DNA from 4 places in the Erwinia wuhanensis genome. Region 4 is predicted to be linked to each of the others. Evidence: predicted binding sites of a transcription regulator. Region 4 holds the regulator's gene; each other region holds the start of a gene.
The links. The regulator PurR, encoded in region 4, represses purine synthesis genes. The targets are predictions, from matches to a motif close to CANGCAAACGTTTGCNTG.
Positions count from the first base shown of each region.

Region 1: the regulator PurR is predicted to act here: its motif matches at 5,626-5,643, upstream of glyA (serine hydroxymethyltransferase).
Region 2: the regulator PurR is predicted to act here: its motif matches at 3,807-3,824, upstream of QZH36_RS15020 (NCS2 family permease).
Region 3: the regulator PurR is predicted to act here: its motif matches at 3,713-3,730, upstream of rbsD (D-ribose pyranase).

Region 1 is NZ_JAUJUH010000008.1:156,112-163,883, reverse strand. Features, by position in the region: gene QZH36_RS18305 (sensor histidine kinase) at 247-1,674, shown strand; gene qseG (two-component system QseEF-associated lipoprotein QseG) at 1,713-2,378, shown strand; gene glrR (two-component system response regulator GlrR) at 2,375-3,709, shown strand; gene glnB (nitrogen regulatory protein P-II) at 3,851-4,189, shown strand; gene hmpA (NO-inducible flavohemoprotein) at 4,239-5,423, opposite strand; gene glyA (serine hydroxymethyltransferase) at 5,757-7,010, shown strand; gene QZH36_RS18275 (3-phenylpropionate MFS transporter) at 7,129-7,772, shown strand, end outside.
Region 2 is NZ_JAUJUH010000006.1:46,239-54,010, forward strand. Features, by position in the region: gene pstA (phosphate ABC transporter permease PstA) at 1-121, shown strand, start outside; gene pstB (phosphate ABC transporter ATP-binding protein PstB) at 164-934, shown strand; gene phoU (phosphate signaling complex protein PhoU) at 952-1,683, shown strand; gene QZH36_RS15010 (MFS transporter) at 1,775-3,001, shown strand; gene yieH (6-phosphogluconate phosphatase) at 3,036-3,698, opposite strand; gene QZH36_RS15020 (NCS2 family permease) at 3,906-5,219, shown strand; gene QZH36_RS15025 (4'-phosphopantetheinyl transferase family protein) at 5,256-5,987, opposite strand; gene QZH36_RS15030 (HlyD family secretion protein) at 6,397-7,695, shown strand; gene QZH36_RS15035 (peptidase domain-containing ABC transporter) at 7,676-7,772, shown strand, end outside.
Region 3 is NZ_JAUJUH010000006.1:3,659-11,430, reverse strand. Features, by position in the region: gene QZH36_RS14845 (LysR family transcriptional regulator) at 1-166, opposite strand, end outside; gene budA (acetolactate decarboxylase) at 272-1,054, shown strand; gene alsS (acetolactate synthase AlsS) at 1,070-2,749, shown strand; gene QZH36_RS14830 ((S)-acetoin forming diacetyl reductase) at 2,766-3,539, shown strand; gene rbsD (D-ribose pyranase) at 3,742-4,161, shown strand; gene rbsA (ribose ABC transporter ATP-binding protein RbsA) at 4,169-5,680, shown strand; gene rbsC (ribose ABC transporter permease) at 5,677-6,633, shown strand; gene rbsB (ribose ABC transporter substrate-binding protein RbsB) at 6,651-7,532, shown strand; gene rbsK (ribokinase) at 7,594-7,772, shown strand, end outside.
Region 4 is NZ_JAUJUH010000001.1:768,837-776,608, reverse strand. Features, by position in the region: gene punC (purine nucleoside transporter PunC) at 1-1,064, opposite strand, end outside; gene punR (DNA-binding transcriptional activator PunR) at 1,179-2,087, shown strand; gene purR (HTH-type transcriptional repressor PurR) at 2,118-3,143, opposite strand; gene QZH36_RS03500 (C40 family peptidase) at 3,463-4,245, opposite strand; gene QZH36_RS03495 (Grx4 family monothiol glutaredoxin) at 4,606-4,944, shown strand; gene rnt (ribonuclease T) at 5,006-5,656, opposite strand; gene gloA (lactoylglutathione lyase) at 5,760-6,167, opposite strand; gene QZH36_RS03480 (alkene reductase) at 6,378-7,475, opposite strand; gene eptA (phosphoethanolamine transferase EptA) at 7,536-7,772, opposite strand, start outside.

The sequences.
Region 1 (7,772 bases), on a different contig from region 4:
TCATAACGTTCCGAATGACGCACAATACGGTGCCTGCCGTCCAGCGAGACCGATACAGCTCCGGCTCTATCACACTCAGGGCGCAACGTTGAGTTAGGCACCACCTATTCAGGCATGTCGGGATCCCGGCATCGCATCGCATGACGGCAGGCTCCCTGAGCCTGCCGTTTTTCGTTTTACGCTAAGGCTTTCCTCTCGCAGCACACTCCGTTAGCATCGGGCTGACTAAAAACAGGAGAGCTTCCCGTGAAAAAATGGCGTCTGTTTCCCCGATCGCTGCGCCAGCTGGTGCTGATGGCCTTTCTGCTGGTGCTGCTGCCGCTGCTGGTGCTCGCCTGGCAGGCGTGGGAAAGCCTCTCCGCGCTGAGCAATCAGGCGGCCGATATCAATCGCAATACGCTGACCGATGTGCGCCGCAGCGAGGCGATGGCGCGCACCGCGCTTGAACTGGAACGAAGCTACCGCCAGTACTGCGTGCTGGACGATCCGATGCTGGCGAACCTTTATCAGACTCAACGAACCAAATATGCCCGCATGCTGGAAGAGCAGGCGGCGGCGGTGCCCGACGATCGGCTAACGCAGTCGTTGCAGCAGCTGCTGTCCGGACTGGCGAAAATAGCGTGCGACAACAGCAGTCCTGTTAAGACGGCTTCCGACAATCTGGAACGTTTTTCCGCCGTCAACGGCCGGCTGGTGCAGTCCACGCGTGATGCAGTATTTTCACGTGGGCTACAGCTGCAGCGCGAAATAGCCGAACGCGGCCAGTATTTCGGCTGGCAGGCGCTGATCCTGTTTCTGCTCAGTTTAGGGCTGGTGGTGCTGTTTACCCGCATGATCATCGGGCCGGTCAAGGCGGTCGAGCGCATGATCAACCGGCTGGGTGAAGGGCGTTCGGCCGGGCACAATCTCGCGCTGAAAGGCCCGCGCGAGCTGCGTTCTCTCGGCCAGCGGATCTTATGGCTTAGCGAGCGCCTGGCCTGGCTTGAATCGCAACGACATGAGTTCCTGCGCCATATCTCTCACGAGCTGAAAACGCCGCTGGCCAGCATGCGTGAAGGGACGGCGCTGCTGGCGGATGAAGTCGCCGGCCCGCTGACCACCGATCAGCGCGAGGTGGTCGCCATCCTCGACGAAAGCAGCCGCCATCTGCAACGGCTGATTGAGCAGCTGCTGGACTATAACCGCAAGCTTTCAGAGGCGCAGGTGGTGCTGAAGCCGGTGGAGCTGCAACCGCTGATCGAGCGCATCGTCAGCAGCCACAACCTCACGGCACGCAAGCGCCTGATCCAGACCGATATTGCCCTGACCGCCACCGCCTGCCGGGCGGATGAAGCCCTGCTGACAAGGGCGATCGATAATCTCTACTCGAATGCGATACACTACGGCGATGAATCCGGTACCATCTGGATCCGCAGCTGGCCGCAGGGCCGCAAGGTCATCATCGAGGTCGCCAACAGCGGCACGCCGATACCGGATGCGGAGCGGGCGATGATTTTTGAGCCTTTCTTTCAGGGAAGCCAGCAGCGCAAAGGCGCGGTAAAAGGCAGCGGTCTGGGCCTGAGCATCGCCAAAGACTGCGTGCATCGCCTGCTGGGCGATCTACAGCTGACCGCCAGTAAAGAGGCCGACGTCTGCTTTCGCATCGAACTTAACTCCATTGGCGAGAACAAATAATGCGATTACCTTTCTTTTTTCCGGCTGCGGGATCGGTTATGCAGCTGGGCAAATACACGGCAGCCGCGCTGCTGGCTGGCCTGCTGGCCGCCTGCGCGAGCGACGCGCCCGGCGCTAAAATCGTGGGTCATAGCGCGCCCGTAGAACCGGAAGCAAAGATAGTGGACTACCGGCTGGTGGACTGCGCCCGGATCTGGGACGTGGAAGAGAGCAAAACCAGCAATCCGCTTTACTGGCTGCGGGCGACAGACTGCGCGGCGCGGCTTTCTGCCGCTGACGCGCGCGCTCAGGCACGCCAGCAGGGCGGCGACAGCTGGCAGGGCGCTTTCAAAGAGGCGGTGCTGATGGCCAACGGTAACGTCACGCCCGTCGAGCGGCGTCAGTATATGCTCCAGCTGGACGCCTTCAGCCGCGACTATCCCGCCGCCGTGCGCCCGCTGCTTCAGCTGTGGCGTGATAACCAAATGGCGCAGCTGCAGCTCTCCGAGGAGCGCACCCGCTACCATCATTTGCAGCAGACCAGCGATGCCCAGCTGGACGCGCTGCGCCAGCAGCAGGCGACGCTGAACAGCGAGCTTAAAGTCACCCGACGCAAGCTGGACACGCTAACGGATATTGAACGTCAGCTCTCCACGCGCCGTTCGCCCGACGGCAGCGACGGCCACAGCGAGAAAAACGACGCGGAAAAAGGAGCGCAGCGATGATAAAAAAATCGGCAAACCTGCTGCTGGTGGATGACGATCCCGGCCTGTTAAAGCTGTTAGGGATGCGCCTGGGCAGCGAAGGGTTTAGCGTATCCACCGCCGAAAGCGGGCCGGAGGCGCTGCGCACGCTGCAAAACGAGCGCATTGATTTGGTCATCAGCGACCTGCGCATGGATGAAATGAACGGTCTGGCGCTGTTTGCCGAGGTGCAGAAAAGCCATCCCGGCATGCCGGTGATTATTCTTACCGCTCACGGCTCGATCCCCGAAGCCGTTTCCGCCACGCAGCAGGGCGTATTCAGCTTTTTAACCAAGCCGGTGGATCGCGACGCGCTCTATAGCGCCATCGATCAGGCTCTGGCACATCGCGCGCCGGCCAGCGACGACGCCTGGCGGGAAAGCATTGTTACCCGCAGCCCGGTGATGCTGCGGCTGCTGGACCAGGCCAGGATGGTGGCGCAGTCCGACGTCAGCGTGCTGATCAACGGCCAGAGCGGAACCGGAAAAGAGATCCTGGCGCAGGCGATTCATGCCGCCAGCCCGAGAGCCGGCAAGGCTTTTATCGCGATTAACTGCGGCGCGCTGCCGGAGCAGCTGCTGGAGTCCGAGCTGTTCGGCCACGCAAAAGGTGCTTTTACCGGCGCGGTGAGCCAGCGCGAAGGGCTGTTTCAGGCCGCAGAAGGCGGCACGCTGTTTTTAGATGAAATCGGCGATATGCCGCAGGCGCTCCAGGTCAAGCTGCTGCGCGTGCTGCAGGAGCGCAAGGTGCGGCCGCTGGGCAGCAATCGCGATCTGGATATTAACGTACGTATTATTTCCGCCACGCATCGCGATCTGCCGAAGGCCATGGAGAAAAAAGAGTTCCGCGAGGATCTCTATTATCGTCTGAACGTGGTGACGCTGCGCCTGCCGGCGCTGCACGAGCGCGCGGAAGATATTCCGCTGCTGGCGAACCATTTGCTGAAGCAGTCCGCCGAAAGGCATAAGCCCTTTGTCCGCAGCTTTTCTACCGATGCGATGAAGCGCCTGATCGCCGCAAGCTGGCCGGGCAACGTGCGCCAGTTGGTTAACGTCATCGAGCAGTGCGTGGCGTTAAGCTCCGCGCCGGTAATAGGCGAAGCGCTGGTGGAGCAGGCGCTGGCGGGCGAAAACACGGCGCTGCCAACTTTTGTCGAGGCCAGAAACCAGTTCGAGCTGAACTACCTGCGCAAGCTGCTGCAAATGACCAAAGGCAACGTGACGCACGCGGCGCGCCTGGCCGGACGCAACCGCACGGAATTCTACAAGCTGCTGTCGCGCCATGAGCTGGATGCCTCTGATTTTAAAGAATAGTTTTTTTGTGCCGCATCGCGGTGCAGATATGATAGTTTATCTGCCCGGCAAAAGTGACAGACCGCGCGGCGGATCCTGTCTGCTGCACATATACTGAATACGCTTACCCTCCGGCTGGCGAGGGAACAACAAGGGTCTGCCATGAAAAAGATCGATGCAATTATCAAACCGTTCAAACTGGATGATGTGCGCGAGGCGCTGGCTGAAGTCGGCATCACCGGGATGACCGTGACCGAAGTGAAGGGGTTTGGCCGCCAGAAAGGGCACACCGAACTTTATCGCGGCGCGGAATATATGGTCGATTTTCTGCCGAAAGTTAAAATCGAGATCGTTATCGCCGACGATATTGTGGATACCTGCGTGGAAACGATTATGCGCACCGCCCAGACCGGGAAAATCGGCGATGGCAAAATTTTTGTCTTCGACGTGGCGCGCGTGGTGCGTATCCGTACCGGCGAAGAAGATGAAGAAGCGATCTGAGTCGCCTGTCTTCAGGTAAAAAAGGCCGGACTATCCGGCCTTTTGCGTATTACAGCACTTTATGCGGGCCGAATACCTCATAGTGCACGCGCTCAACCGCTACTCCCATGCTCACCAGCTGTTCAGCGATATGCTGCATAAAGCCGACCGGGCCACAAAGATAGAAGTGCATGGCCGGATCGCTGAGCTGCTCTGCGATCGGCAGCAGATCCATCAGGCCCGGCGTCTGATAGCGATCGCTATCGTCGGGCTGCGGATCCCGATACCAGATATGCTGTGAAAACTGCGCCAGCTGCTGGCCCGTCGCTACAACCTCATCAGCAAAAGCGTGGGTTTTGCCGTTATCTGCCGCGTGCAGCCAGCGTACCGGCGCAGGGTGGTGCTGTTCCGCCAGCACGTGCAGCATCGCCAGCATCGGCGTCTGACCGACGCCCGCTGAAATCAGCGTGACCGGCGTTTGCGGCGTGATATTCAGGAAGAAATCTCCGGCAGGCGCTGCCAGGCGCACCTCGTCGCCCACTTTGGCGTGATCGTGCAGCCAGCCGGAAACCGTTCCGCCCGCCTCATGCCGCACCGCAATCCGGTAATCTTTGCCGTTTGGCGAACGCGTCAGGGAATACTGGCGGATCTCCTGATTAGCAAAGCTTTTTTCCCGCAGCCAGACGCCCAGATACTGCCCGGCCTGATAATCGGCTACCGGCTGACCATCAACCGGGCTGAAGACAATACTTTTTATTACTTCGCTTTGTGGCGTAATCTCGCTGATGCGGAACGCGCGCGGCGTCCGCCAGCCGCCCACTTTTTGTTCCGACGCCTCATACAGCTCTTCTTCACGCTTAATAAACACGTCTGCCAGCACGCCATAGGCTTTTCCCCACGCATCCAACACTTCCTGGCCGGGGCTGAGCATCTCATCCAGCGTGGCCAGCAGGTGTTCGCCCACTACCTGGTAATGTTCAGGCTGCACGGCAAAGCTGGTGTGCTTCTGCGCGATTTTCTCAACCGCCGGCAGAATAGCGGGCAGGTTTTCAATATTGCCCGCATAGGCGCAGATAGCGTTGAACAGCGCTTCACGCTGATTGCCGTTGCGCTGGTTGCTCATATTGAAGATGTCTTTCAGCTCCGGATGATGGCTGAACAGCCGATCGTAAAAGTGGGCGGTAAGGGCGGGGCCGGTAGCCAGCAAAGCCGGGATGGTCGCTTTGATGGTGCTGATAGTGCGGGCGTCTAACATGGCGAACTCCTGAGGATTTTTATAAGTTGCATTTTAAATGCATCTTATAGCGAAACGCGTCACGCTGTAAATAACCTTTAACCAGACAAGGGCATTTATTACCATAAAAAAAGGACGATGTTGAAAAACCTGCACGTAGATGATGATGAAACAGACGAGCCGCCACGCCAGGGAAAAAGAGAACTAACCCTTGCCAGCGCTGGAGCCAATCGTTTGCGTAAAAACCCTGCTTTCCGGCTATCCCTGAGCAGGCAAAACGGTTTACACTGTTGGCCTTCGCCCAAAAGGGCCGTTCAATGCCGAATAGATTGTTAGCTGAGTCAGGAGAAGCGGATGTTAAAGCGTGATATGAATATTGCCGATTATGATGCCGAGTTGTGGCAGGCAATGGAGCAGGAGAAAGTGCGTCAGGAAGAGCATATTGAACTGATTGCTTCGGAAAACTACACCAGTCCGCGCGTCATGCAGGCGCAGGGATCTCAGCTGACCAACAAATATGCGGAAGGCTATCCGGGCAAGCGCTACTACGGCGGCTGTGAGTATGTTGATATCGTAGAGCAGCTGGCGATCGATCGCGCTAAAGAGCTGTTCGGCGCCGATTTCGCCAACGTGCAGCCGCACTCCGGTTCTCAGGCTAACTTTGCCGTTTATACCGCGCTGCTGCAGCCGGGCGATACCATTCTGGGCATGAACCTGGCGCACGGCGGCCATCTGACCCACGGCTCCCCGGTTAACCTTTCCGGCAAGCTGTACAACGTGGTGCCTTACGGCATCGACGAGACCGGCAAAATCGATTATGACGATCTGGCCGCGCAGGCGCAGAAGCATAAGCCGAAAATGATCATCGGCGGTTTCTCTGCCTACTCCGGCATCTGCGACTGGGCGAAAATGCGTGAAATCGCTGACAGCATCGGCGCTTACCTGTTTGTCGACATGGCGCACGTCGCCGGTCTGATTGCCGCAGGCGTTTACCCGAACCCGGTTCCGCACGCGCATATCGTAACCACCACCACCCATAAAACCCTGGCGGGCCCGCGCGGCGGCCTGATCCTGGCGAAGGGCGGCGATGAAGATTTCTATAAAAAGCTGAACTCCGCCGTCTTCCCTGGCGGCCAGGGCGGCCCGCTGATGCACGTGATTGCTGGTAAAGCGGTAGCGCTGAAAGAAGCGATGGAGCCGGAGTTCAAGGTCTATCAGCAGCAGGTTGCCAAAAACGCTAAAGCGATGGTGGAAGTCCTGCTGGAGCGCGGTTACGACATCGTTTCCGGCGGCACCTATAACCACCTGTTCCTGATCGATCTGGTGAGCAAAGGCCTGACCGGTAAAGAAGCTGATGCGGCGCTGGGCCGTGCCAACATCACCGTTAACAAAAACAGCGTGCCGAACGATCCGAAAAGCCCGTTTGTGACTTCCGGCATCCGTATTGGCTCGCCAGCGGTGACTCGTCGCGGCTTTAAGGAAGCGGAAGTGCGCCAGCTGGCCGGCTGGATCAGCGACATTCTTGACAATATCAACGATGAAACGACCATCGAACGCGTGAAAAAGCAGGTGCTGGAACTGTGCGCCCGCTTCCCGGTGTACGCGTAAAAGCCATAAGCCTGCGGGATGCTGTATCCCGCTTCAGAACGCCGGAGAATTTTCCGGCGCGACAACGAAACGGGACGCTACGTCCCGTTTTTTTCGTCTGTACATTGCCGGAGGAAAAATGGCAATCCGTTCTGCGTGGTGGCTGGGGCTGGGCTACTTCACCTACTTCTTTACCTACGGCGTCTGGCTGCCGTTCTGGGCCGTCTGGCTGAAAGGCATCGGACTTGATGCGGAAAAAATCGGCCTTTTATTAGGCGTCGGCATGGTTTCCCGCTTTACCGGCAGCCTGCTTATCGCTTCCCGCGTGACGACGCCTTCGCGCCTGATTAGCGTGCTGCGTCTGCTGGCGGGGCTGTCGCTGCTGTTTGCCCTGGGCTTTTGGTTTAGCGCGTTCTGGGTCTGGCTACTGCTGGTCATGATTGGCTTCAACCTGTTTTTCTCTCCGCTGGTGCCGCTGAGCGACGCGCTGGCCGCCACCTGGCAACGGCAGATTGCAATGGCTTACGGCCCGGTCAGGCTGTGGGGATCGCTGGCGTTTGTTATCAGCTCGGCGCTGACCGGCGTGCTGGTTAACGCTTTCTCTTACCAGGCGATCCTGTGGCTGCTCTGTGCAGGAACGGCGGCGATGCTCGGCGGGATGCTGCTTCGCCCGGCGACCCCGCCGCAGGGGAGCGACAAGGTTGTCGCACGTGCGGGCTGGCAGGACTGGCAGCGGCTGCTGAAATCATCCTGGCGCTTTCTGCTCTGCGTCACCCTGATGCA
Region 2 (7,772 bases), on a different contig from region 4:
CGCCATGAGCCCGTTTGCCGAATGGCAAAGCCTGGCCTGGGCAGGCGTGCTGCTGATTACCGTCTGCGTGCTGATTTTAAATATTCTGGCGCGCGTGATTTTTGCCAAAAGCAAACACTGATCTAACGCGCGGCTGCGGCGGCGCGTATAAGCGAGAAAAAGAATGGCTGACAACACTTCCGGCAATATGATCCAGGTTCGTGATTTGAACTTTTACTATGGAAAATTTCATGCGCTGAAGAATATCAATCTGGATATTGCTAAAAACCAGGTCACCGCTTTTATCGGCCCGTCGGGCTGCGGTAAATCGACGCTGCTGCGCACGTTTAACAAGATGTTTTCGCTCTATCCGGAACAGCGCGCGGAAGGCGAGATCCTGCTGGATGGCGAAAACATCCTGACCGCCAGCCAGGATATCGCCCTGCTGCGCGCGCGCGTCGGCATGGTGTTCCAGAAACCGACGCCGTTCCCGATGTCGATTTACGATAACATCGCTTTCGGCGTGCGCCTGTTCGAAAAACTTTCCCGTGCCGAAATGGATGAGCGCGTACAATGGGCGCTGACCAAAGCAGCGCTGTGGACGGAAACCAAAGACAAGCTGCAGCAGAGCGGCTACAGCCTTTCCGGCGGCCAGCAGCAGCGCCTCTGCATTGCTCGCGGCATTGCCATTCGCCCGGAGGTGCTGCTGCTGGACGAGCCGTGCTCCGCGCTGGATCCTATTTCCACTGGCCGTATCGAAGAGCTGATCACCGAGCTGAAGCAGGATTACACCGTGGTGATCGTCACGCATAACATGCAGCAGGCCGCGCGCTGTTCCGACCATACGGCCTTTATGTATCTGGGCGAGCTGATTGAGTTCAGCGATACGGATACGCTGTTTACCAAACCGCACCAAAAACAAACCGAAGACTATATCACTGGCCGCTATGGTTAAGTTGACTGGAGAAACGCATGGATAATCTCAATCTGAATAAACATATCTCCGGGCAGTTCAACGCCGAGCTGGAGCACATCCGCACCCAGGTGATGACGATGGGCGGCATGGTGGAAAAACAGCTGACGGACGCCATCGTCGCGATGCACAACCAGGATGCCGAGCTGGCGCAGCGGGTGATCGATGGCGATCAGAAGGTCAACATGATGGAGGTGTCGATTGACGAGGCGTGCGTGCGCATTATCGCCAAGCGCCAGCCGACCGCCAGCGACCTGCGTCTGGTGATGGCGATCATCAAAACCATTTCCGAGCTGGAGCGCATTGGCGACGTGGCGGAAAAAATCAGCCGCACGGCGCTGGAAAAATTTGGCCAGCAGCACCAGTCGCTGCTGGTAAATCTGGAATCGCTGGGCTATCACACCATCCAGATGCTGCACGACGTGCTGGATGCTTTTGCGCGCATGGATCTCAATGCGGCTATTGAAATCTATCGGGAAGATAAAAAGGTCGACCAGGAATATGAGGGCATCGTGCGTCAGCTGATGACCTATATGATGGAAGATCCGCGCACCATTCCCAGCGTGCTGACCGCGCTGTTCTGCGCGCGCGCTATCGAGCGTATTGGCGATCGCTGCCAGAATATCTGTGAAATCATCTTCTATTTCGTGAAAGGTCAGGATTTCCGTCACGTTGGCGGCGACAAGCTGGACGAGCTGCTCACCGGCGAAAGCGACGACAAGCCAGTTTGACCATCGCGCTTCCGGCCTGACGCTTTAAGTTGGTCTGGCGGCGCTCGTAATTTATACTTGCCGCACTTCACACCGGCAAGGAACTCCCGTGATGCAACAAAAAAAAGGCGTAACGCCAGGCAAAGCGATGCTGGCGGCGATCAGCGGCTACGCAATGGACGGCTTCGATCTGCTGATCCTCGGGTTTATGCTGCCCGCCATCAGCCTTTCTCTGGCGCTCGATCCCTCGCAGGCAGGCTCGCTGGTCACCTGGACGTTGATTGGCGCGGTGATCGGCGGCGTCGTGTTCGGCCATCTCAGCGACAAGCTGGGCCGGATCCGCGTGCTGACCTTTACCATCCTGATGTTTTCCGTGTTTACCGGGCTTTGCGCCTTTGCGCAGGGCTACTGGGATCTGCTGGCGTACCGCACGCTGGCGGGCGTGGGGCTGGGCGGCGAGTTTGGCATCGGCATGGCGCTGATTGCCGAAGCCTGGCCCGCCAACAAGCGTAACCGTGCTTCCGCCTGGGTCGGCATCGGCTGGCAGCTTGGCGTGCTGCTGGCCGCTTTTATTACCCCGCTGCTGTTAACCTACATCGGCTGGCGCGGCATGTTCCTGGTCGGGCTGCTGCCTGCCGCCGCATCGTTTTTTATCCGGCGCGGCCTGGGCGAGCCGGAAGGCTTTACGCGGCATGTGGATGTCCATCAGGGCTTATCGTTCGCCGCCAGGCTGAAGCTGCTGTGTAAAGATGCCGCCACGACTAAGGCCAGCCTGGGGATTTTTATCCTGTGCTCGGTACAGAACTTTGGCTACTACGGCTTGATGATTTGGATGCCGGCTTACCTTTCCAGCCGCTTTGGCTTCTCGCTGACCAAATCGGGGCTGTGGACGGCGGTCACGGTCGTGGGCATGACGTTGGGTATCTGGCTGTTCGGCATGCTGGCCGATCGCTTTGCCCGCTGGAAGATTTTCCTGCTTTATCAGGCTGGTGCGGTCGTGATGGTGGTGGCATACGCCCAGCTACGCGATCCGATGATGATGCTGTTTGCGGGCGCCGTGATGGGGATGTTCGTCAACGGCATGATCGGCGGCTACGGCGCGCTGATCTCAGACACCTATCCCGTGCAGGTCAGAGCTACGGCGCAAAACGTCTTATTTAACCTGGGCCGCGGCGTCGGCGGTTTTGGCCCGCTGGTTATCGGACTGCTGGCGATGCAGTTCTCCTTTACGGCAGCGATTACGCTGCTGGCGCTGATTTACCTGCTGGATATCTTCGCCACGCTGTTTTTACTGCCGAAAAAGCAGGGCAGCGAAGATACGCTGGGCGCGATCGGCTAAACGGTGTCCGCGCCGCCTGGCGCGGAGTGCCTGCTCAGCGCGTCAGTTGCCAGCCTTTTTGCCGCCACAGCTCCGGCAGCTGCGCCATATCGTCAAAAGGCGTCACCAGCGGATGATCCAGCGGCCTGTTGTGGGCGTCCGCGCAGTAATAGAACACCGGGATACCCGCCGCGATGCCTGCTTTGGCGCCCGCTTCGGAATCATCCACCAGGATGCACTGCGCCAGCGGGATCGCCATCTGTTCCGCCGCGTATGCCATCAGCGCGGGATCGGGCTTCCAGCGTGAAATCGTATAGCCGCTGTACAACCGGTCATCAAAATAGTCGAGCATCCCGGTTAATCCCAGCGAATGCTGCATTTTCGGCACGGTGCCGTTCGATACCACGCACATCGGCACGCTAATCTGCGCCAGCAGGGCTTTCGCGCCCGCAATCGGCTGTAGCTGTTGCTCAAAAAGGCGCGCCACTTCCTGACGGTAAGCCGGCTCCAGCTCCGTGACATCGGCGCTGAGATGATGTTCAGCAGTCACGTCGGCAATAATGTCATAGAGCTTTACGCCCTTATATTTTTCAAACATCTCCTGCAGCGACAGCTCGACGCCGTAGCGCGCAAACGTATTGACATAGGCCTGGGTACAAAGCAGCTCGCTGTCCACCAGCGTGCCGTCGCAATCAAAAAAGATACAGCTAACAGACATCGGTTCATCCTTAACGAAGGGGCGTGCTTTTACTTTACGCGTGGAAAGGTAAAACGCGACCGGAAAAGATGAATTTTACGTTAACGGCGCTGAAGTCAGGGCTAACAAGGCGCAATCGGTTGCGAAAAAACTCCGGCGCCGTCTGGCAAATTAAAATTTATCGTTTAGGATAGCCGACGATAACTTTTCTCCGTTTTGGAATCTTATATGAACAACTCAGGTCTACTGCAGCGGATCTTCAAACTACAGGAACACGGCACGACGGTGCGTACGGAAGTGATTGCCGGTTTTACCACCTTCCTGACCATGGTCTATATCGTGTTCGTGAATCCGCAGATCCTCGGCGTGGCGGGCATGAATACCCAGGCGGTATTCGTGACGACCTGCCTGATCGCCGCCGGAGGCAGTATTCTGATGGGGCTGGTCGCCAACCTGCCGGTAGCGCTTGCGCCCGCAATGGGCCTGAACGCCTTTTTTGCTTTCGTGGTCGTCGGCGCAATGGGCGTCTCCTGGCAGACCGGCATGGGCGCCATCTTCTGGGGCGCCGTAGGGCTGCTGTTGCTGACCCTTTTCCGCATTCGCTACTGGATGATTTCCAATATCCCGGTCAGCCTGCGCGTGGGTATTACTGCCGGTATTGGCCTGTTTATCGCGATGATCGGCCTGAAAAACGCCGGGATCGTGGTGCCCAATAAAGAAACGCTGGTGGCGGTAGGCGATCTGACCTCCCACAGCGTCCTGCTGGGCGCGCTGGGCTTCTTTATTATTGCCGTGCTGGCTTCCCGCAATATTCATATTGCAGTGCTGGTTTCCATTGTGGTGACTACGCTGATCGGCCTGGCGCTGGGCGACGTGAAGTATGGCGGCGTGTTCTCTATGCCTACGGGCATTACGTCCATTCTGGGCGAAGTCGATCTGAAAGGGTCGCTGAACGTCGGCATGGCGGGGATCATCTTCTCCTTTATGTTGGTAAACCTGTTTGACTCTTCTGGCACGCTGATTGGCGTAACGGATAAAGCGGGCCTGACCGATGAAAAAGGCACGTTTCCGCGCATGAAGCAGGCGCTTTACGTCGACAGCATCAGTTCGGTAGCGGGCGCTTACATCGGTACTTCTTCCGTTACCGCCTATATCGAAAGCTCCTCCGGCGTTTCTATTGGCGGACGCACGGGCCTGGTGGCCGTGGTGACGGGCGTGCTGTTCCTGCTGGTGATGTTCCTGTCGCCGCTGGCGGGCATGGTGCCGGCTTACGCTGCCGCAGGCGCGCTGATCTACGTGGGCGTGCTGATGACCTCCAGCCTGGCGCGCGTCAAGTGGGATGACCTGACCGAAGCGGTTCCGGCCTTTGTCACCACCGTGATGATGCCGTTCAGTTTTTCTATTACCGAAGGGATTGCGCTGGGCTTTATTTCTTACTGCGTGATGAAACTGGGCACGGGCCGCTGGCGTGAAATTTCGCCGTGCGTCATCGTCGTGGCGATCCTGTTTGTGTTAAAAATTGTCTTTATCGACGCGCACTAATCTGAACGGGCCGCTGGCCCGTTTTTTTTGGCCGCGCTAAAGCGCGATTGCTTTTTCCGGCGGCAGGCTCACCAGCCGCAGCGCGCGCGGCCCCATCTTCTGTCCCGTGGCTGGAATATCCTGCAGGCCTTTCCAGCGCGCGTTGTCCACTTCCCACAGCGAGAGCCGCTCACAGCCCGATGAATGGGCGCAAGACCAGATAATCAGCGGCTCAACGTCGGAAAAGGCTTCTGTTTGCGGCTGCAACAGCGAGCGTAGGCGCCCGGACGCGGGATGCAGTCTCAGCGAATCTTTTTCCGGGTTATCGGACAGCTTTAGTATGCTTTGCCGCATCGTCCAGAGCTGGGTGGCCGCCTCATCGGGATCGGTCTGGGCCAGTATCCAGGCTTTTTCGGCCGGAGAAATTTCACGTGAATATCGCTCCAGCGTCTGGCGGCTGTGGGCGCGGACGATTTCCATATCCAGCCCGACGCTGCCGTCTTCTCCGGCCAGCAGTACGCCAACGATATTGCCTGCGTAGGCGATGCTGAAATCGGGCAGCTGCGGATCGGCAAAGTGGGGACGTCCGTTTGGTGAGAGCCGGATTTCAGGCAGCGGCGAAATGCCATAAAGGCGCAGCAGCATTTCCGCCAGCAGCATACGGGCCACCAGAAAGCGCGTCCGCCGTCTTTCCGGTAGGTTACTGGCGCTTTCTGTTATCTGTTGAGAAAGTTGGTGTACCGGGACGCGGGTATCCGTCAGGATCCAGCGTGCGAAATGGCTGGCCATCTGTCGCTCCGTGAAAATGGGTGAAAACGCGTTATTATTGTAAGAATTTTCTTAGCGCGTGACACGTAACTTTCCCGTTTTACCTCTAAATTAGGATTAATATTAACGAATGCGCGTGTGGTTCTCATCGTCAATATTCTTTTTACATGGCTTTTTAATATCTTCATTGTCTTATTTAAGTTTAATAATTTCCTGTAATGCCAATATATAATTGCTAAAGGGAGTGCAGAAGAATTCCAATAAATTAGTGTAGTAGAATTAAATATTGTTGTTATTTTCAATTTTAAATTGAAGTTGATTGTCGTACGGGAAATAGTGTACTTTCCTCTGCCAGGCACGGAAGGCCGGATTTTATTCACTTCATCAGTAAGTGCTAATAAATCTTTTATAATCAAACGCTAAGAATGTTATGGAAAATAAACCTTTATTTCGCATGGAAGCGGTGCAGCATCTGAAGACGAAATGGCTGGGTAAGGCGTTGTTAACCTCCGGCTATCCCGCCTGGGCCGTCGCTCTGGCGTCAATGCTGTTCTTTATTTTGCTGCTGATGTTTATTCTTTACGGCACCTTTACCCGCCGAATTAACGTCAACGGCGAGGTGATCTCGTTGCCGCACGCCATCACCATCCTTGCACCACAGCAGGGGTTTATTACCAAAACCTGGGCTGAAACCGGGCAGCGCGTAAAAAAGGGCGATCGGCTTTATCAAATCGACGTCAGCCGGATTACCTTGACCGGCAACGTCAGCGTCCGTTCGATCGCTGCGATTAATCAACAGATTGCGCTATCGGAAACGATTATCGCCCGGCTTCAGAAAAACAAAGCGGCCACGCTGAAGAATTTGCAGCATCAGCTGGCGCAGTACCAGGCGGCGCATCAAAAATCGCAGACGCTGATTTTTGAAGCCGGAAACGGCCTGAGCGAAATGCGGAAAAGCATGACGAGTTACGGTGATTACTTACGTAAGGGTTTGATTAACAAAGAGCAGTTTGCCAATCAGCGCTATCTTTTTTATCAGCAGCAGAATGCCTGGCAGAGCCTGAATACGCAGGTTATTCAGGAAGCTTTGCAGATTAGCAGCCTGGAGAGCGAGCTGCTGACCAGGGGGATCGAATATGACAACCAGATTTCGCAATATCAGGCGCAGCGCAGCGATCTGATGCGCCAGCTGGCGGAGGTGGACGCCAGCGGCACGCTGTTTATTACCGCGCCGAGCGACGGCAAAATTGAAAATATGAGCGTGACGGAAGGGCAAATGGTCAGCCCTGGCGACAGCCTGGCCCAGCTGACGCCCGCCAGCAGCAACCGTTATTACCTGATGCTGTGGCTGCCCAACACCAGCATGCCCTATGTCCATCCTGGCGACGCCATCAACCTGCGTTATGAAGCGTTCCCCTTCGAGAAATATGGCCAGTTTCCGGGCCGCATCCTGTCCATTTCCAACGTGCCGGCTTCCTATCAGGAAATGGGCAAGTACAACACGCTTCCGCGCACCGACGGCGTCATCGAACCCTATTACAAGGTAATCGTGTCGCTTGAAGAGAGCCGCTTCAGCTATCAGGGCAAGCCCCTGGCGCTCTCCAGCGGCATGAAAGCGCAGGCCACGCTGTTTCTGGAAAAACGGCCTCTCTGGCAGTGGATGCTGTCGCCTTACTATGACCTCAAAAAAAGCATTAGCGGGCCTGTAAATGAACGATCCTCTGTTTGACACTCTCCTGCGTCGGCTGAATTTCAGCTTTCGGCGCAAAGTGCCGGTCGTGTTGCAAACCGAAGCGGCAGAATGCG
Region 3 (7,772 bases), on a different contig from region 4:
CCACGCCGCGTGACAGCCTCCTCAGCAGCGGCGTACCTATTTCCCGTTCCAGACGCAGAATTTGCTGGCTGAGCGGCGGCTGCGAGATCCCCAGCATTTCTGCGGCACGCGTAAAGTGGCGCGTTTGCGCGACCGCGACAAAATAACGCAGATGGCGGAGTTCCATATCTAATTCGTCTCAAAGTGATGGGCTTTCTATATTGGAATTCATAACTGAATCGAGTCAACATTCAATTAGTAATCCTGAACTGTTTTAGCATAGAGGCAAGTTATGAAACATTCTGTAACCGACTGTTTATGTGAGCAACAGCTGGTTTCAACCGTCAGCGGGCTCCGTCAGCAAAGACCAGAAAGCGTCATCTATCAAACCTCTCTGATGAGTGCGTTGCTCAGCGGCGTGTACGAAGGCAACGTTACCGTAGCCGACCTGCTGAAGAAGGGCGATTTTGGTTTAGGCACCTTTAACCAGCTCGATGGTGAGCTGATCGCTTTCGACAGCGAGGTTTATCAGCTGCGTTCCGACGGCAGCGCACGGGAAGCCGATCCGCAGCAGAAAACGCCTTTTGCCGTGATGACCTTTTTCCAGCCTCAGTACCGCCATCGTTTCTCTGCACCGGCCAGCCGTCAGGCTATTCACGATCTGATCGACAGCCAGGTGACTTCGGACAATCAGTTTTGTGCGCTGCGGATCAACGGCCGTTTTTCTGCGGCCTCCACGCGTACCGTACCTTGCCAGCATCGACCCTATCGTTCTATGCCGGAAGTACTTGGCCAGCAGCCTACCTTCCGGTTCAGCCAGCGCGACGGCGTGCTGATTGGTTTCCGTACCCCGCAGTATATGCAGGGCATCAACGTAGCGGGCTATCACGAACATTTCATTACCGACGATCGCCAGGGCGGCGGCCATCTGCTGGATTACCAGCTGGAAGAGGGCGAGCTGACCTTTGGCGAGATCAGCAAGCTGGTCATCGATCTGCCGGGCGACAGTGATTTTCTGCAGGCCAATCTGAATCCGGAAAATCTGGATTCCGCCATTCGCTCCGTTGAAAGCTAATCCTGAGGAATTAAGATGAAAAACCCAACCGAAACCGCTCTCTGGCAGCACGGCGCCGATTTGGTCGTGGCACAGCTGGAGGCGCAGGGCGTAAAACAGGTCTTCGGCATTCCTGGCGCGAAGATCGACAAAATGTTTGATTCGCTGGTGGACTCGACTATCCAGACCATTCCGGTGCGTCATGAAGCCAACGCTGCCTTTATGGCTGCCGCCGTGGGCCGCCTGACCGGCAACGCGGGCGTGGCGCTGGTGACTTCCGGACCGGGCTGCTCGAATCTGATCACGGGCATGGCGACCGCTACCAGCGAAGGCGATCCGGTGGTGGCGCTGGGTGGACAGGTGAAGCGGGCTGACAGCGCCAAACAGGTGCATCAGAGTATGGATACCGTGTCGATGTTTCGTCCGGTCACCAAATATGCCGTCGAGGTCACCGACTCCAACGCGCTGGCGGAAGTGGTCTCCAACGCCTTCCGTCATGCCGAGCACGGTCGCGGCGGCGGCGCCTTTGTCAGCCTGCCGCAGGATATCGTTGACCAGCCCGCTCGCGGTCAGCTGCTGACCAGTAAAGGCCAGCTGCTGCTGGGGCCTGCGCCGGATGCGGCCATTGCCGCCGTTGCCGCGCAAATTGCCAAAGCAAAAAACCCGGTACTGCTGCTGGGCCTGATGGCCAGCCAGCCGGCAAACAGCGATGCGATCCATCGCCTGCTGGAGCGCAGCCGCATTCCGGTTACCAGCACTTATCAGGCCGCCGGCGCGGTCAGACAGGAACACTTCTCACGTTTTGCGGGCCGCGTTGGGCTGTTTAACAACCAGGCGGGCGACCGTCTGCTGCGCGAGGCCGACCTGATTATCACTATCGGCTACAGTCCGGTTGAGTACGAACCGGCCATGTGGAACAGCGGCGGCGCCACGCTGGTACATATCGACGTGCTGCCCTCCGATGCCGATAACTGCTATCTGCCTGATGCGGAACTGATTGGCGATATTGCCGCCACCGTCGACAAGCTGGCCGAGCGCATTGATACGCCTTTACAGCTCAGCGCAGAAGCGGCAGCCATTCTGGACGATCGGCAACAGCAGCGTCAGCTGTTATCAATGCAGGGCAAAAATCTCAACCAGTTCGCGCTGCATCCGCTGCGGATCGTGCGCGCCATGCAGGACATCATTAACAACGACGTCACGCTGACCGTGGATATGGGCAGCTTCCATATCTGGATCGCTCGCTATCTCTATAGCTTCCGCGCCCGCCAGATCATGATCTCCAATGGGCAGCAGACCATGGGCGTGGCGCTGCCATGGGCTATCGGTGCCTGGCTGGTGGATCCGAGTCGTAAAGTGATCTCGGTTTCCGGCGACGGCGGCTTCTTGCAGTCCAGCATGGAGCTGGAAACGGCGGTCAGGCTGAAAGCCAATATCCTGCACATCATCTGGGTCGATGAGGCCTACAACATGGTGGCGATGCAGGAAGAGAAGAAATATCAGCGCGTTTCCGGCGTGAAATTCGGGCCGGTTGATTTTAAAGCCTATGCGCAGGCGTTCGGCGCGGCGGGCTTTGCGGTGGAAAGCGCGGCTGAGCTGGAGCCGACGCTGCGTAAAGCAATGGATGTCAACGGGCCTGCGGTGGTCGCCGTACCGGTGGATTACGCCGATAACCCAATGCTGATGGGTCAGCTGCATCTGAGCCAGATTCTTTAGTATTCAAGGAGATAATATGAAAACGAAAGTAGCCTTAGTCACGGGTAGCGGCCAGGGGATCGGCAAAGCCATAGCGCTGCGTCTGGCAAAAGACGGTTTTGCCGTGGCGGTCGCGGACTATAACAGCCAGACCGCGCGTCAGGTGGCCGACGAAATCGCCAGCGCAGGCGGTAAAGCGATTGCGGTAACGGTAGATGTCTCAAAGCGTGACCAGGTCATCGCTGCGGTGGAACAGGCTCGTAAAGAGCTGGGCGGGTTTGACGTCATCGTCAACAACGCCGGGATTGCGCCAACTACGCCAATTGAAGAGATCACGGCGGAAATGGTGGATAAAGTTTACGATATCAACGTAAAAGGCGTGATTTGGGGAATGCAGGCGGCAATTCAGGCGTTTAAAGCTGAAGGCCACGGCGGCAAAATCATTAATGCCTGTTCGCAGGCGGGCCATGTCGGCAACCCGGAGCTGGCGATCTACAGTTCCAGCAAGTTCGCCGTACGCGGCCTGACGCAAACCGCCGCCCGCGATCTGGCTCCGTTGGGCATTACCGTCAACGCTTACTGCCCGGGCATTGTTAAAACGCCGATGTGGGACGAGATAGATCGTCAGGTGTCAGAAGCGGCAGGTAAACCGCTGGGCTACGGTACGGCAGAGTTTGCCAAACGCATTACGCTGGGCCGCCTGTCTGAACCAGAAGATGTCTCCGCCTGCGTTTCTTTCCTCGCCGGGCCTGACTCCGACTACATGACCGGTCAGTCGCTACTGATCGATGGTGGAATGGTATTTAACTAATCCCTGCCGACCGCCTTACGAGGCGGTCTTTTTTCATACCGTTCTGATGACCGATCGCTCCTCCTTTCCTGTTGCACATCCTGCGCAAAGCTTGTTAACGAAACGTTTCGATGGCGATCACAGTTCCGTATCATGACGATTGTTTTCCGCCGCCGTTTTTTTACACTCCCGATCAGCGAAACGTTTCGCTCTGGAGTGAAAGATGAAAAAAGGCGCCTTACTGAATTCTGCAATCTCTTCCCTGGTTTCCCGCCTGGGCCACACCGACAGCGTCACTATCGGCGATGCGGGCCTGCCCATCCCTTCAGGGCCGGAGCGCATCGACCTGGCGCTGACCAAGGGCATTCCCGGCTTTATGCAGGTAGTCGAAACCGTAACGAAAGAGATGCAGGTCGAGAGCGCCATCATCGCGGAAGAGATCAAATCTCATAATCCACGGCTCCACGACGAACTTTCCGCACTGCTCGATTTACTGCAACAACGCCAGGGAAACACTATCGCCGTTCAGTACGTTTCTCATCAACAGTTCAAACAGTTAACACAGCGCAGCCATGCGGTTATTCGCAGCGGGGAGTGTTCGCCCTACGCGAACATTATCCTTGGCGCTGGCGTGACCTTCTGAGGCCGTCATGCAACCTTTACTGCAACTACAGGGCATTGAAAAAGCCTTTCCCGGCGTCAAAGCGCTGTCCGGCGCTTCGCTGGCGGTTTACCCCGGCCGCGTGATGGCGCTGGTGGGCGAAAACGGCGCCGGAAAATCTACCATGATGAAAGTGATGACCGGTATCTATGCCCGCGACGCCGGCTCCATTAAATGGCTGGGCGAAGAGGTTAACTTCAGCGGGCCGAAAGCGTCGCAGGAAGCGGGTATTGGCATCATTCATCAGGAGCTGAATCTGATCCCGCAGCTTAGCGTGGCGGAGAACATCTTTTTAGGCCGCGAATTCGTTAACGCTTTCGGCGGCATCCGCTGGAAAAAGCTTTATGCGGAAGCGGACAAGCTGTTACAGCGGCTGAACCTGCGTTTCAACAGCCATAAACTGGTCGGCGACCTGTCGATCGGCGACCAGCAAATGGTCGAAATCGCCAAGGTGCTGAGCTTTGAGTCAAAAGTCATCGTGATGGATGAACCCACCGATGCGCTGACCGATACCGAAACGGCCTCGCTGTTTCGCGTTATCCGGGAGCTGAAAGCGCAGGGCTGCGGCATCGTTTATATCTCGCACCGCATGAAAGAGATTTTTGAAATCTGCGATGACGTCACCGTGTTTCGCGACGGGCAGTTTATCGCCGAAAGAGCAGTCGATACGCTGCACGAAGAAGCGCTGATTGAAATGATGGTGGGCCGCAGGCTGGAAGAGCAGTATCCGCGCCTGAACAAAGCACCGGGTGACGTGCGCTTAACCGTGAAAAACCTTAGCGGGCCGGGCGTAAACGACGTCAGCTTTTCACTGCGTCAGGGCGAGATCCTGGGCGTAGCGGGACTGATGGGCGCGGGCCGTACCGAACTCATGAAGGTGCTGTACGGCGCTTTTCCACGCAGCGGCGGCAGCGTCACGCTCGACGGTAAAACGGTAACGACGCGCACGCCGGAAGAGGGCTTGCGTAACGGCATCGTTTATATCTCTGAAGATCGCAAACGCGATGGGCTGGTGCTCGGCATGTCGGTAAAAGAAAACATGTCTTTAACCGCGCTCGACTACTTCAGCCACGGCGGCGGGCGGTTAAAACATGCCGAAGAGCAGCTGGCGGTCAGCGATTTTATCAAGCTGTTCAACGTAAAAACGCCCTCAATGATGCAGCCGATCGGGCTTTTATCCGGCGGCAACCAGCAGAAAGTCGCTATTGCGCGCGGGCTGATGACGCGGCCTAAGGTGCTGATTCTGGATGAGCCGACGCGCGGCGTGGACGTGGGCGCCAAGAAAGAGATCTACCAGTTAATCAATCAGTTTAAACAAGAGGGGCTGAGCATCATTCTTGTTTCCTCAGAAATGCCGGAAGTGCTGGGCATGAGCGATCGCGTGCTGGTCATGCACGAAGGCCGCCTGAGCGGCGATTTCCCCATTGAACAGGCCACGCAGGAACGCCTGATGGCGGCGGCGGTCGGCAAGCAACATAGCGCGGAGTTGGTCACACCATGAGTACTCAAACCCTACAGGCCAGCCGCGGCAAAGCCTGGCTGCTGGAACAAAAATCGCTGATTGCGCTGGTGGTGCTGATTGCCGTCGTCGCCAGTCAGAGCCCCAATTTCTTTACCCTGAACAATATGTTCAACATTCTGCAGCAGACTTCCGTCAACGCCATTATGGCCGTCGGCATGACGCTGGTGATCCTGACTTCAGGTATCGATCTGTCCGTAGGGTCGCTGCTGGCGCTGACCGGCGCAGTGGGTGCTTCGCTGGTTGGTATAGAGGTTAACGCGCTGGTCGCGGTGGCGGCCTCGCTGGCGCTGGGGGCGCTGATTGGCGCGATAACCGGCACCATAGTGGCAAAGGGCAAAGTGCAGGCGTTTATCGCCACGCTGGTCATGATGCTGCTGCTGCGCGGCGCGACCATGGTTTATACCAACGGCAGCCCGGTGAATACCGGCTTCAGCGATAATGCCGATCTGTTTGGCTGGTTTGGTATCGGACGGCCGCTGGGTATTCCCACGCCGGTCTGGCTGATGGCGCTGACCTTCCTGCTGGCGTGGTACATGCTGCACCATACTCGCCTGGGCCGTTATATCTATGCGCTTGGCGGCAATGAAGCGGCTACTCGCCTTTCCGGCATCAGCGTCAGCCGCGTCAAAATCACGGTCTATGCGCTGAGCGGCATGTTGGCGGCGCTGGCGGGCACCATTGAGGTGGCGCGACTCTCTTCCGCTCAGCCTACGGCGGGCACCGGCTACGAGCTGGACGCCATCGCGGCGGTGGTGCTGGGCGGCACCAGTCTGGCAGGCGGCAAAGGACGCATCATGGGCACGCTGGTCGGCGCGCTGATCCTGGGCTTCCTTAATAACGGCCTGAATCTGCTTGGCGTTTCTTCCTATTACCAGATGATCGTTAAAGCAGTCGTGATCCTGCTGGCGGTGCTGGTGGATAACAAAAAATAACCCTACAGGAATCGAAAATGAAAATGACTAAAATGACGGCGCTGGCCGTGCTGCTCGGCGCAACGCTCAGCGCCAACGCGATGGCGAAAGAGACGCTCGCGCTGGTAGTTTCCACGCTGAACAACCCGTTTTTCGTTTCGTTAAAAGAGGGTGCCCAGAAAGAAGCGGACAAGCTGGGCTACAACCTGGTGGTGCTGGATTCGCAGAACAATCCGGCAAAAGAGCTGGCCAACGTGCAGGATCTTGCGGTGCGCGGCACAAAATTGCTGCTGATTAACCCGACCGATTCCGATGCGGTAGGCAACGCGGTAAAAATGGCGAATCAGGCCAATATCCCGGTGATCACGCTGGATCGCGTGGCTGCTCAGGGCAAAGTCGTCAGCCACGTCGCGTCCGACAACCGCCTGGGCGGCAAAATGGCGGGCGACTATATTGCGAAACGCATCGGCGACCAGGCTAAAATCATTGAGCTGGCCGGGATTGCCGGGACGTCCGCCGCTCGCGAACGTGGCGAAGGCTTCAAAACGGCAGCCGATGCGCATAAATTTGTTATCCTTGCCAGCCAGCCCGCAGATTTTGACCGCACCAAGGGCCTGAACGTGATGCAGAACCTGCTGACGGCCCATCCGGATGTGCAGGCGGTGTTTGCGCAGAACGATGAAATGGCATTAGGTGCGATGCGCGCATTGCAAACGGCGGGCAAATCTGATGTGGTAGTAGTCGGCTTCGACGGCACTGCGGACGGCGTAAAAGCCGTGCAGGGCGGCAAACTCGCTGCCACCGTGGCGCAGCAGCCGGAGCAAATCGGCGTTATCGGCGTGCAAACCGCTGATAAAGTGCTGAAGGGCCAGCAGGTTCAGGCTATCAATCCCGTTGACCTGAAGCTGGTCACTAAATAAATCAAAGAAAAGCATGGCACGCGCCACCTCTTGCAGGTGGCGCCTTTTTCTGGACGCTCCCATGAATAAAACCGGCAGGCTGGCCGTGCTCGGCAGCATCAACGCAGACCATATTCTTAATCTGACCTCCTTCCCCCGTCCCGGTGAAACGGTGATCGGTAAGCAATACCAGATCGCTTTCGGCGGCAAGGGCGCCAATCAGGCCGTCGCGGCCGGACGCAGCGGTGCGGATATCGCTTT
Region 4 (7,772 bases):
GCAATAAAACCGGAAACAATCATGCTGGCGACGAAGCAGAGACCAAGCTGCAGCGTGTTTTGCAGCGCGGCTGCTTTACCGCTGGCCTGCGGAAAAGGCAGCAGCGCATTCGCCACCACAATCGGATAGATAGCGCCGTTGGCCAGCGCCATACCGCAAAACGGCAGCAGCAGCGCCCAGGTCGAAGGCGTTTCCACCTGTGCGGCGATGAAAAACGCGCCCACGCTGAGGGCATACAGCGTCAGCAGCCAGGGCAGCAGCGAAGCGCCTTCGGTCTGCTTCAGCAGTGCCCGACAGCCGTAGCCGCCGGCGAGAAAGGCCAGCGTCTGCGGCACGTAGCTAAGGCCGATATCGCCCGGCGACATGCCCAGTTCGGCCAGAATAAATGGCGAACCGGTCAGCCAGGCGAAAAAGCTGGCGGAGCAGGCGGCGTAAATCAGCACGTTGCCGCTCCAGATCGGCGACTTCAGCAGCGTGAAGAAACCCACTTTCGCCTCTTCCTTATGCTCTTTTGGAGCAGGCGTCGACAGAAAAAGCGTGGCGACCAGCAGGATCAGGGCCAGCAGCAGCAGCGCCAGGAAAATCGACCGCCAGGCAAAGTGGTTCAGCAGCCAGGCACCCAGCAGCGGGGCCAGCGCCGGCGACAGCGCCACCAGCGGCATAATAGTGGCAAACACGCGGTTGGCCTGCGCGCCGGAATAGCGATCGATCACCAGCGCCTGCCAGCTGACGGCGGCGGCGCAAATGCCTACCGCCTGTAAAAAGCGCAGCGTCAGCAGCATGGTGGTGGATTCCGCCCACCACATTGCGCCGCAGCTGACGGCAAACAGCCCCAGCCCCATCAACAGCACCGGCTTGCGGCCAATGCGGTCGGAAAGCGGCCCCCAGAACAGCTGCGCGCTGGCAAACCCGGCCAGGAACAGGCTGAGGCTGGCGCTGATGACGCCCGCTTCGGTTTGCAAATCCTGCTGCATCGCCGTAAAGGCGGGCAGATACATATCGGTGGCAAGAAAACCCGCAACGCTGAGCAGCGCGAGGTAAAGTAAAAATCCTTTCGACGGCATGAGATTTTGCTCTTTTTTATCAGGTGAATAGCGGACGGCAGTGTAAAAGAGTGCGATAGCGGTTGTGAAACGGTAATATTTGCGTCTTGCGTTCAAAAATTTTGCAGGAAGAATATGTGGTCAGAACACTCGCTTGAGGTGATTGATGCGGTCGCCCGAACCGGCAGCTTTACCGCCGCAGCGGCGGAGCTGCATCGCGTTCCGTCCGCCATCAGCTATACCGTGCGCCAGCTGGAAGAGTGGCTGGCGGTGCCGCTGTTCGAGCGGCGTCACCGGGACGTGGTCTTAACGGCGGCGGGCGAGGTCTTTATTCAGGAAGGGCGGAGTGTTATCAAAAAAATGCTTGCCACGCGACGCCAGTGTCAGCAGGTCGCCAACGGCTGGCGCGGCCAGCTGAATATTGCCGTCGATCGCATTGTTAAAACCGCGCGTACGCGCCAGCTGGTGGTGGATTTTTACCGACATTTTCCCGATATGGAACTGCATCTTTCACCGGAGGTATTCAACGGCGTATGGGATGCGCTGGCCGACGGCCGGGTTGACGTGGCGATAGGCGCGACGCAGGCCATTCCGGTCGGCGGACGCTTCGCCTTTCGCAATATGGGAATGCTCAACTGGCGCTGCGTGGTGAAGGCGGATCATCCGCTTGCGCAACACCGGGAGAAGGTTAGCGAGGAGGCGATCCGGGAGTGGCCTTCGCTGGTGCTGGAAGATACCTCGCGCGCGCTGCCGAAAAGAACCACCTGGACGCTGGATAATCAGCGACGGCTGGTCGCGCCGGACTGGGAGAGCGCGTTTGATTGCCTGCTGGCCGGGCTGTGTGTCGGCATGGTGCCGGGGCATCTTGCGCAACCGCTGCTGCAAAACGGCTCGCTGTGCGAACTGAGGCTGGATCCGCCTTTTCCGGATAGCCCCTGCTGCGTCAGCTGGTCGGAACAGCAGGCGTCGCCAGCGCTGCGCTGGCTGCTGGATTATTTAGGCGAAACGGAAACGCTGAACAGCGAATGGCTGCGGGAGGCGTAAAAGACGGGCGGCGGATGGCCGCCCGTGCGCTTAGCGACGGTAGTCGAGGAAAGGGCCGTCCGCTACGGAGCGACGTTCAATCAGCGTCGGATGCACTTCAATCGTCTGCGGCTCTTCGCGTTTGCTGGTAATACGATCGAGCAGCATATTGAAGGCCGTTGCGCCCAGACGCTCTTTCGGCTGGTGGACGGTGGTCAGCGCGGGGGTAAAGTAGCGCGAGTTGCGCACGTTATCATACCCGATCACCGAAATATCCTGCGGTACGCGCAGGCCCATCTCGTCTGCGGCGCAAATCGCGCCCATCGCCATCACGTCGCCGCCGCAGAATACCGCGGTAGGACGCTGTTTTTGCGCCAGCAGCTGCTGCATGGCGCGATAGCCCGATTCCGGCTCAAAATCGCCCTGAACCAGCCACTCTTCGCGCAGCGTAATCCCCGCTTCGTTCAGCGCCTTGAGGAAGCCGGCATGACGACCGCCGCCGGTATTGCGCTCCATATGGCCCGGGATCACGCCGATATCGCGGTGGCCGCGATCGATCAGATAGCGGCCTGCCAGATAACCGCCTTCAAAAGCGTTATCGAGAATAGTGTCGGTAAAATCGCCGCGCGACTCGCCCCAGTCCATGACGACCATCGGGATGTTGCGGTGATCTTCCAGCATCTTAATCAGCTCATCCGGGTACTCGGCGCACATGACCAGCAGGCCATCGACGCGTTTTTGCGCCATCATCGACAGATAGGCCTGCTGCTTTTCCAGTTCGTTATGCGCGTTGCCCAAAATCAGCGTATAGCCTTTGGCAAAACAGCTGTGTTCAACCGCCTCAATAATTTCGGCGAAATAGGGCGCCTCGCTGGAGGTCGCCAGCAGGCCAATGGTTTTGGTGTTATTGACCTTCAGGCTGCGGGCCACGGCGCTGGGCGAATAGTGCAGCGCTTTGATCGCTGCCCAGACGGCTTCCCGCGTGTCTTCAGCGACAAAGCGGGTTTTATTAATGACGTGGGACACCGTGGTGGTTGAGACACCGGCGCGTTTGGCCACATCTTTTATGGTTGCCATGGAAAAAGACTCCTGCGCTGTTCAGTAAGTCACTGAAAAGCGGTTTGTTAAACGATTGCCTGGAATGATGATAATCCTGATATAAGTTGCGCATAATTTGTTGCGGAATGGTTATAACAGGAGGGAGTTCAGGGTGGCGAAACAGACTTGAGCAGAACATCATGTCGGCTAAATGCCTGTTGCGCAACAAACCGTGGATTCTAACAAGAGCAGGCGCAGAACACGAGGGTTTTAGGGCAACAGGCGAAAATTTTGCGCAAATAAGAGTAAACCGGCCCGGATCGTTTGCGCGATCCGGGCCTCCAGCCTACTGAGTGGGCTAGCGGATAGTTTTCGGCGTCATGACGCGGCGAGCGCCGACGTAGTGCTGCTCCCAGTAATCTTCGCTGAGCATACTCACCTGGATATCCTTGCCGGTACGCGGCGACTGGATAAACTTGCCGTTGCCCAGGTAAACGCCAACGTGATCCGCCGAGGCGCGGCCGTTGATGCTGAAAAATACCAGATCGCCTTTTTCCAGCTCGTTGCGCTTGATCGAAGCCGCATCCCGCAGATGGTACATTTCGTTAGCGGTGCGAGGGATCTTAAACTTCACCAGATCTTTATAGGCATACCAGACCAGACCGCTACAGTCGAAACCGGTCTTGGGCGAGGTGCCGCCCCAGAGATAGGGCTTGCCCAGCTGGTTCATCAGCTTGCTCATCGCCGTTTCGCGGGCTTTCTGATAGCGGGCGCGATGCGCTTTGCTGAGCTTAAGCGGGGCCGAGGCCGAGCCGCTGGTTAAGGCTTCCGTCTCTTCGTTGCGCAAGCGATGACGACCATAGCGTTTCTTGGGCGGCAGCGCAGCGGCGACGGTCTGCGTTTTTTTGCGCAGCTTAAACTTTTTAGCAAGGGGCGAACGGCTTTTGGTTGGGCTGGCTTCTTTTACTTTACGTGTAGAGGTTTTCACCGGGCGGCGCTTGCGGCGATCGTCTTCACGAGCAGGCGTGGCGCTGTCTGCTTTGTGGTGGTCCGCTTTAACGGCAGCGTGTGGCGATGCGTGCGCCACAGACATAAACAGCTGGGCAAAGGCCAGCATCAGCAACGTGATGAGTAAACGCATCTTTACCATTAACAGTTTGTGCTCCCGCCAGTGGCAAGAGCATGGCTAAATAAGGAGATCTGCGCCTGGGCAGTCAGTCAGGACGATTCTAATCGAACTCTTTACTAAAAAGTAAGGCCTTTTTTGTTTCAATCGTCGCAAAGCGGTAAAAGCTGTAAAATTTAGCCTGTTCAAACATTTATCTGCGCAAATTTGCCGCTGATATTTACAGTTAACGCAGCGCCGCCGGACCGAAAATGGTATTTTAACATTTTGTTTTCCGACCGTAGCGTCAGTGGGCGACTGAAAATGACATTTTCATCACGCTCGCAGACTCGCTACACTATACAGACACGAAGTAGCCGATTGAGGAAGGCATTTATGAGCACCATTGAGAAGATTGAGCGCCAGATCGCAGAAAACCCGATTCTGCTGTATATGAAAGGTTCCCCAAAACTGCCAAGCTGCGGCTTTTCCGCGCAGGCCGTACAGGCGCTGTCCGCCTGCGGCGAGCGTTTCGCCTATGTCGATATCCTGCAGAATCCGGAAATTCGTGCTGAGCTGCCTAAATACGCCAACTGGCCGACTTTTCCACAGCTGTGGGTAGACGGCGAGCTGGTCGGCGGCTGCGACATCATTATTCAGATGTTTCAGGCGGGCGAACTGCAGCAGCTGATCAAAGAGACGGCGCAGAAATATCCTTCCGACGCGGCAGAATAAAACGTTGCGCTAAGCGAAGAGACTATCGGACAGGCCTGACAATGCGTCAGGCCTGTTTTTTTTAGTCGAGGTTCGCCGTTTCCGCCAGCGGCCAGCCGCCCAGACGTTTCCAGCGATTAACCAGCTCACAGAACAGATCGGCCGTCTGCACGGTATCATACAGCGCGGAATGCGCCTGCGAACTGTCGAAAGGCATTCCGGCGGCCGTACAGGCTTTCGCCAGCACCGTTTGCCCCAGCACCAGGCCGCTCAGCGCGGCGGTATCAAAGGTGACAAACGGGTGGAAAGGATTACGCTTCAGCCCGGCTCTTTCCGCCGCGGCATTCATAAAATTCAGATCGAAAGTGGCGTTATGAGCCACCATGACGGCACGATTGCAGCCCTGATCTTTGATACCTTTGCGCACGGCTTTAAAGATGGCGTGCAGCGCTTCGTACTCGCTGACCGCGCCGCGCAGCGGATTGGCAGGATCGATGCCGTTAAAGGCCAGCGCTTCGGGTTGCAGAACAGACCCTTCGAACGGCTCAACGTGAAAATGGAGCGTTTCGTCTTTCTCCAGCCAGCCATCGTCGTTCATTTTCAGCGTGACGGCGGCCACTTCCAGTAAGGCGTTGGTTTTGGCGTCGAAACCGGCGGTTTCAACATCGATCACTACCGGATAAAAACCGCGAAAACGGCTGCTGAGGGCGTTAAGTTCGTTCGATTCGGACATCAGGATCTCACAGGCGAAAATTGAGCGCGTATTATGGCAAATTTCGGCATGGGTTGCAGCAGGGGAAGGGGAAAGAAGGGTGCCGGGAAGGCACCCCGACGCGTTACGCGCCCAGGCCGTGGCCCGCGTGTTTGTTTTCGATCAGTTCGATTTTATAGCCGTCCGGATCTTCCACAAAGGCGATAATGGTGGTGCCGCCTTTAACCGGGCCGGCTTCACGAGTTACGTTGCCGCCTTCGTTGCGGATACGGTCGCAGGTAGCCGCCACGTCGTCCACGCCCAGCGCGATATGGCCGTAGGCATCGCCCAGGTCATATTTATCCACGCCCCAGTTATAGGTCAGCTCAATCACCGCGCCTTCGCTCTCTTCGGTATAGCCTACGAAAGCCAGCGTGTATTTATATTCGGTGTTTTCACTGGTGCGCAGCAGGCGCATGCCCAGAACTTTAGTATAGAAATCAACGGAGCGTTGCAGATCGCCAACGCGCAGCATGGTGTGAAGTAAGCGCATAACATCCTCTTTGAACAAACGTTATCATCCGATAACAAGCATAGCCTGAATTCCTGCCGTTACGGGAACCAGCAGGCATTCCCGGCGGTAAAACGTCCTTCAGGTCGTTTTACCCGCGTGAGAGAATAGCAGCTATAGCCTGGCGGAAACCAGGAAATGCGTGCTTTCTCGCGCCGTCAGACGTCGGACGGCGATAAAACCCGCAGGCGCTTACAGGAACGGATAGTCCGTGTAGCCTTCTGCGCCGCCGCCGTAAAAGAGTTCCGGGCGTTGCTCGTTCAGCGGCGCGTTCTGCCGCAGGCGCTCGACCAGATCCGGATTGGCTATGTAGTCGCGGCCAAAGGCTACGGCGTCGATCAGGCCTTGTTCAATCAGCGCTTCCGCTTTCTCAGCGCTGTAGCCGCCTGCGCCCACAATCACGCCGGGATAAGCGGCGCGGATCGCCTCGCGGAAGGCATCGCTGTAAGGCTTGCCGCCCGCCCAGTCCGGTTCTGAAATATGCAGATAGGCCAGATTGCGCTTCGCCAGCTCGCCGATGTAGTAAAGCGCGGCGGCTTCCTGATCTTCGCCGTTATCCAGACCGTTAAACGGCCCGAGCGGCGAAATACGAATGCCGATCCGGTCGGCGCGCCAGCCGTCAATGGCCGCATCCACCACTTCCAGCGCAAAGCGCGTGCGATTTTCCACGCTGCCGCCGTAGGCATCCGTGCGCTGGTTAGACGCGGGCGAAATAAACTGATGCATCAGGTAACCATGCGCGGAATGCAGCTCCACCAGGTCAAAATCCGCTTCGCGCGCGTTGATCGTGGCCTGACGGAAATCGTTGATCACGTCGTCGATCTCATCCAGACGCAGCTCGCGCGGCGTGGAGGTCGCTTCACGGATCGTCCGGCCCTGGTCATCGCGCAGAGAGGTGCGGGTTTCGGCATTAATGGCGGAAGCCGAAACGGGCGCTTTACCTTCCGGTTGCAGGCTGCTGTGGGAGATGCGTCCGGTATGCCAAAGCTGTACCGAACTGTGGCCGCCTTCCTGATGGATACCGGCATTAATCGCTTTCCACGCGGCGATCTGCTCGGCGGTATGCAGGCCTGGCGCGCCGGCGTAGCCTTTTGCCTGGAAGGAGATCTGCGTGGCTTCGGTGATGACCAGTCCGGCGCTGGCGCGCTGGCGATAGTATTCACCCATCAGCGGCGTAGGAATATCGCCCGGTTCGATGCTGCGCAGGCGCGTCAGCGGCGCCATAAAGATGCGGTTGGGCACCACAATCGCGCCAAGTTTTAAAGGGGTAAAAAGTTTTTTCAGCTGCATTTATCGCTCCTGGGAAACCGGCTGCCAACCGCCGATACGGCGGTGGCAAAGCCAAAATTTTCAGTGACTATTGAGCGTAGTAGAGAAATTGCCGCTACCTGCAACGGTACGGCACGATCGGATCATATCCAGCGCGGGCTGGTACTCTTTGGTTTCAATATTCATCATTCCCAGCAGCGTATGGAAAACGTTGTCCTGCGACACCGCCGCGCCGGAAGCCTGCCGCAGGCAGGTACTATTGATGCCAAAGGCGCTGGCGTAGCCGTCAGAAAGCCACAGCAGAAAGGGAATATGCGT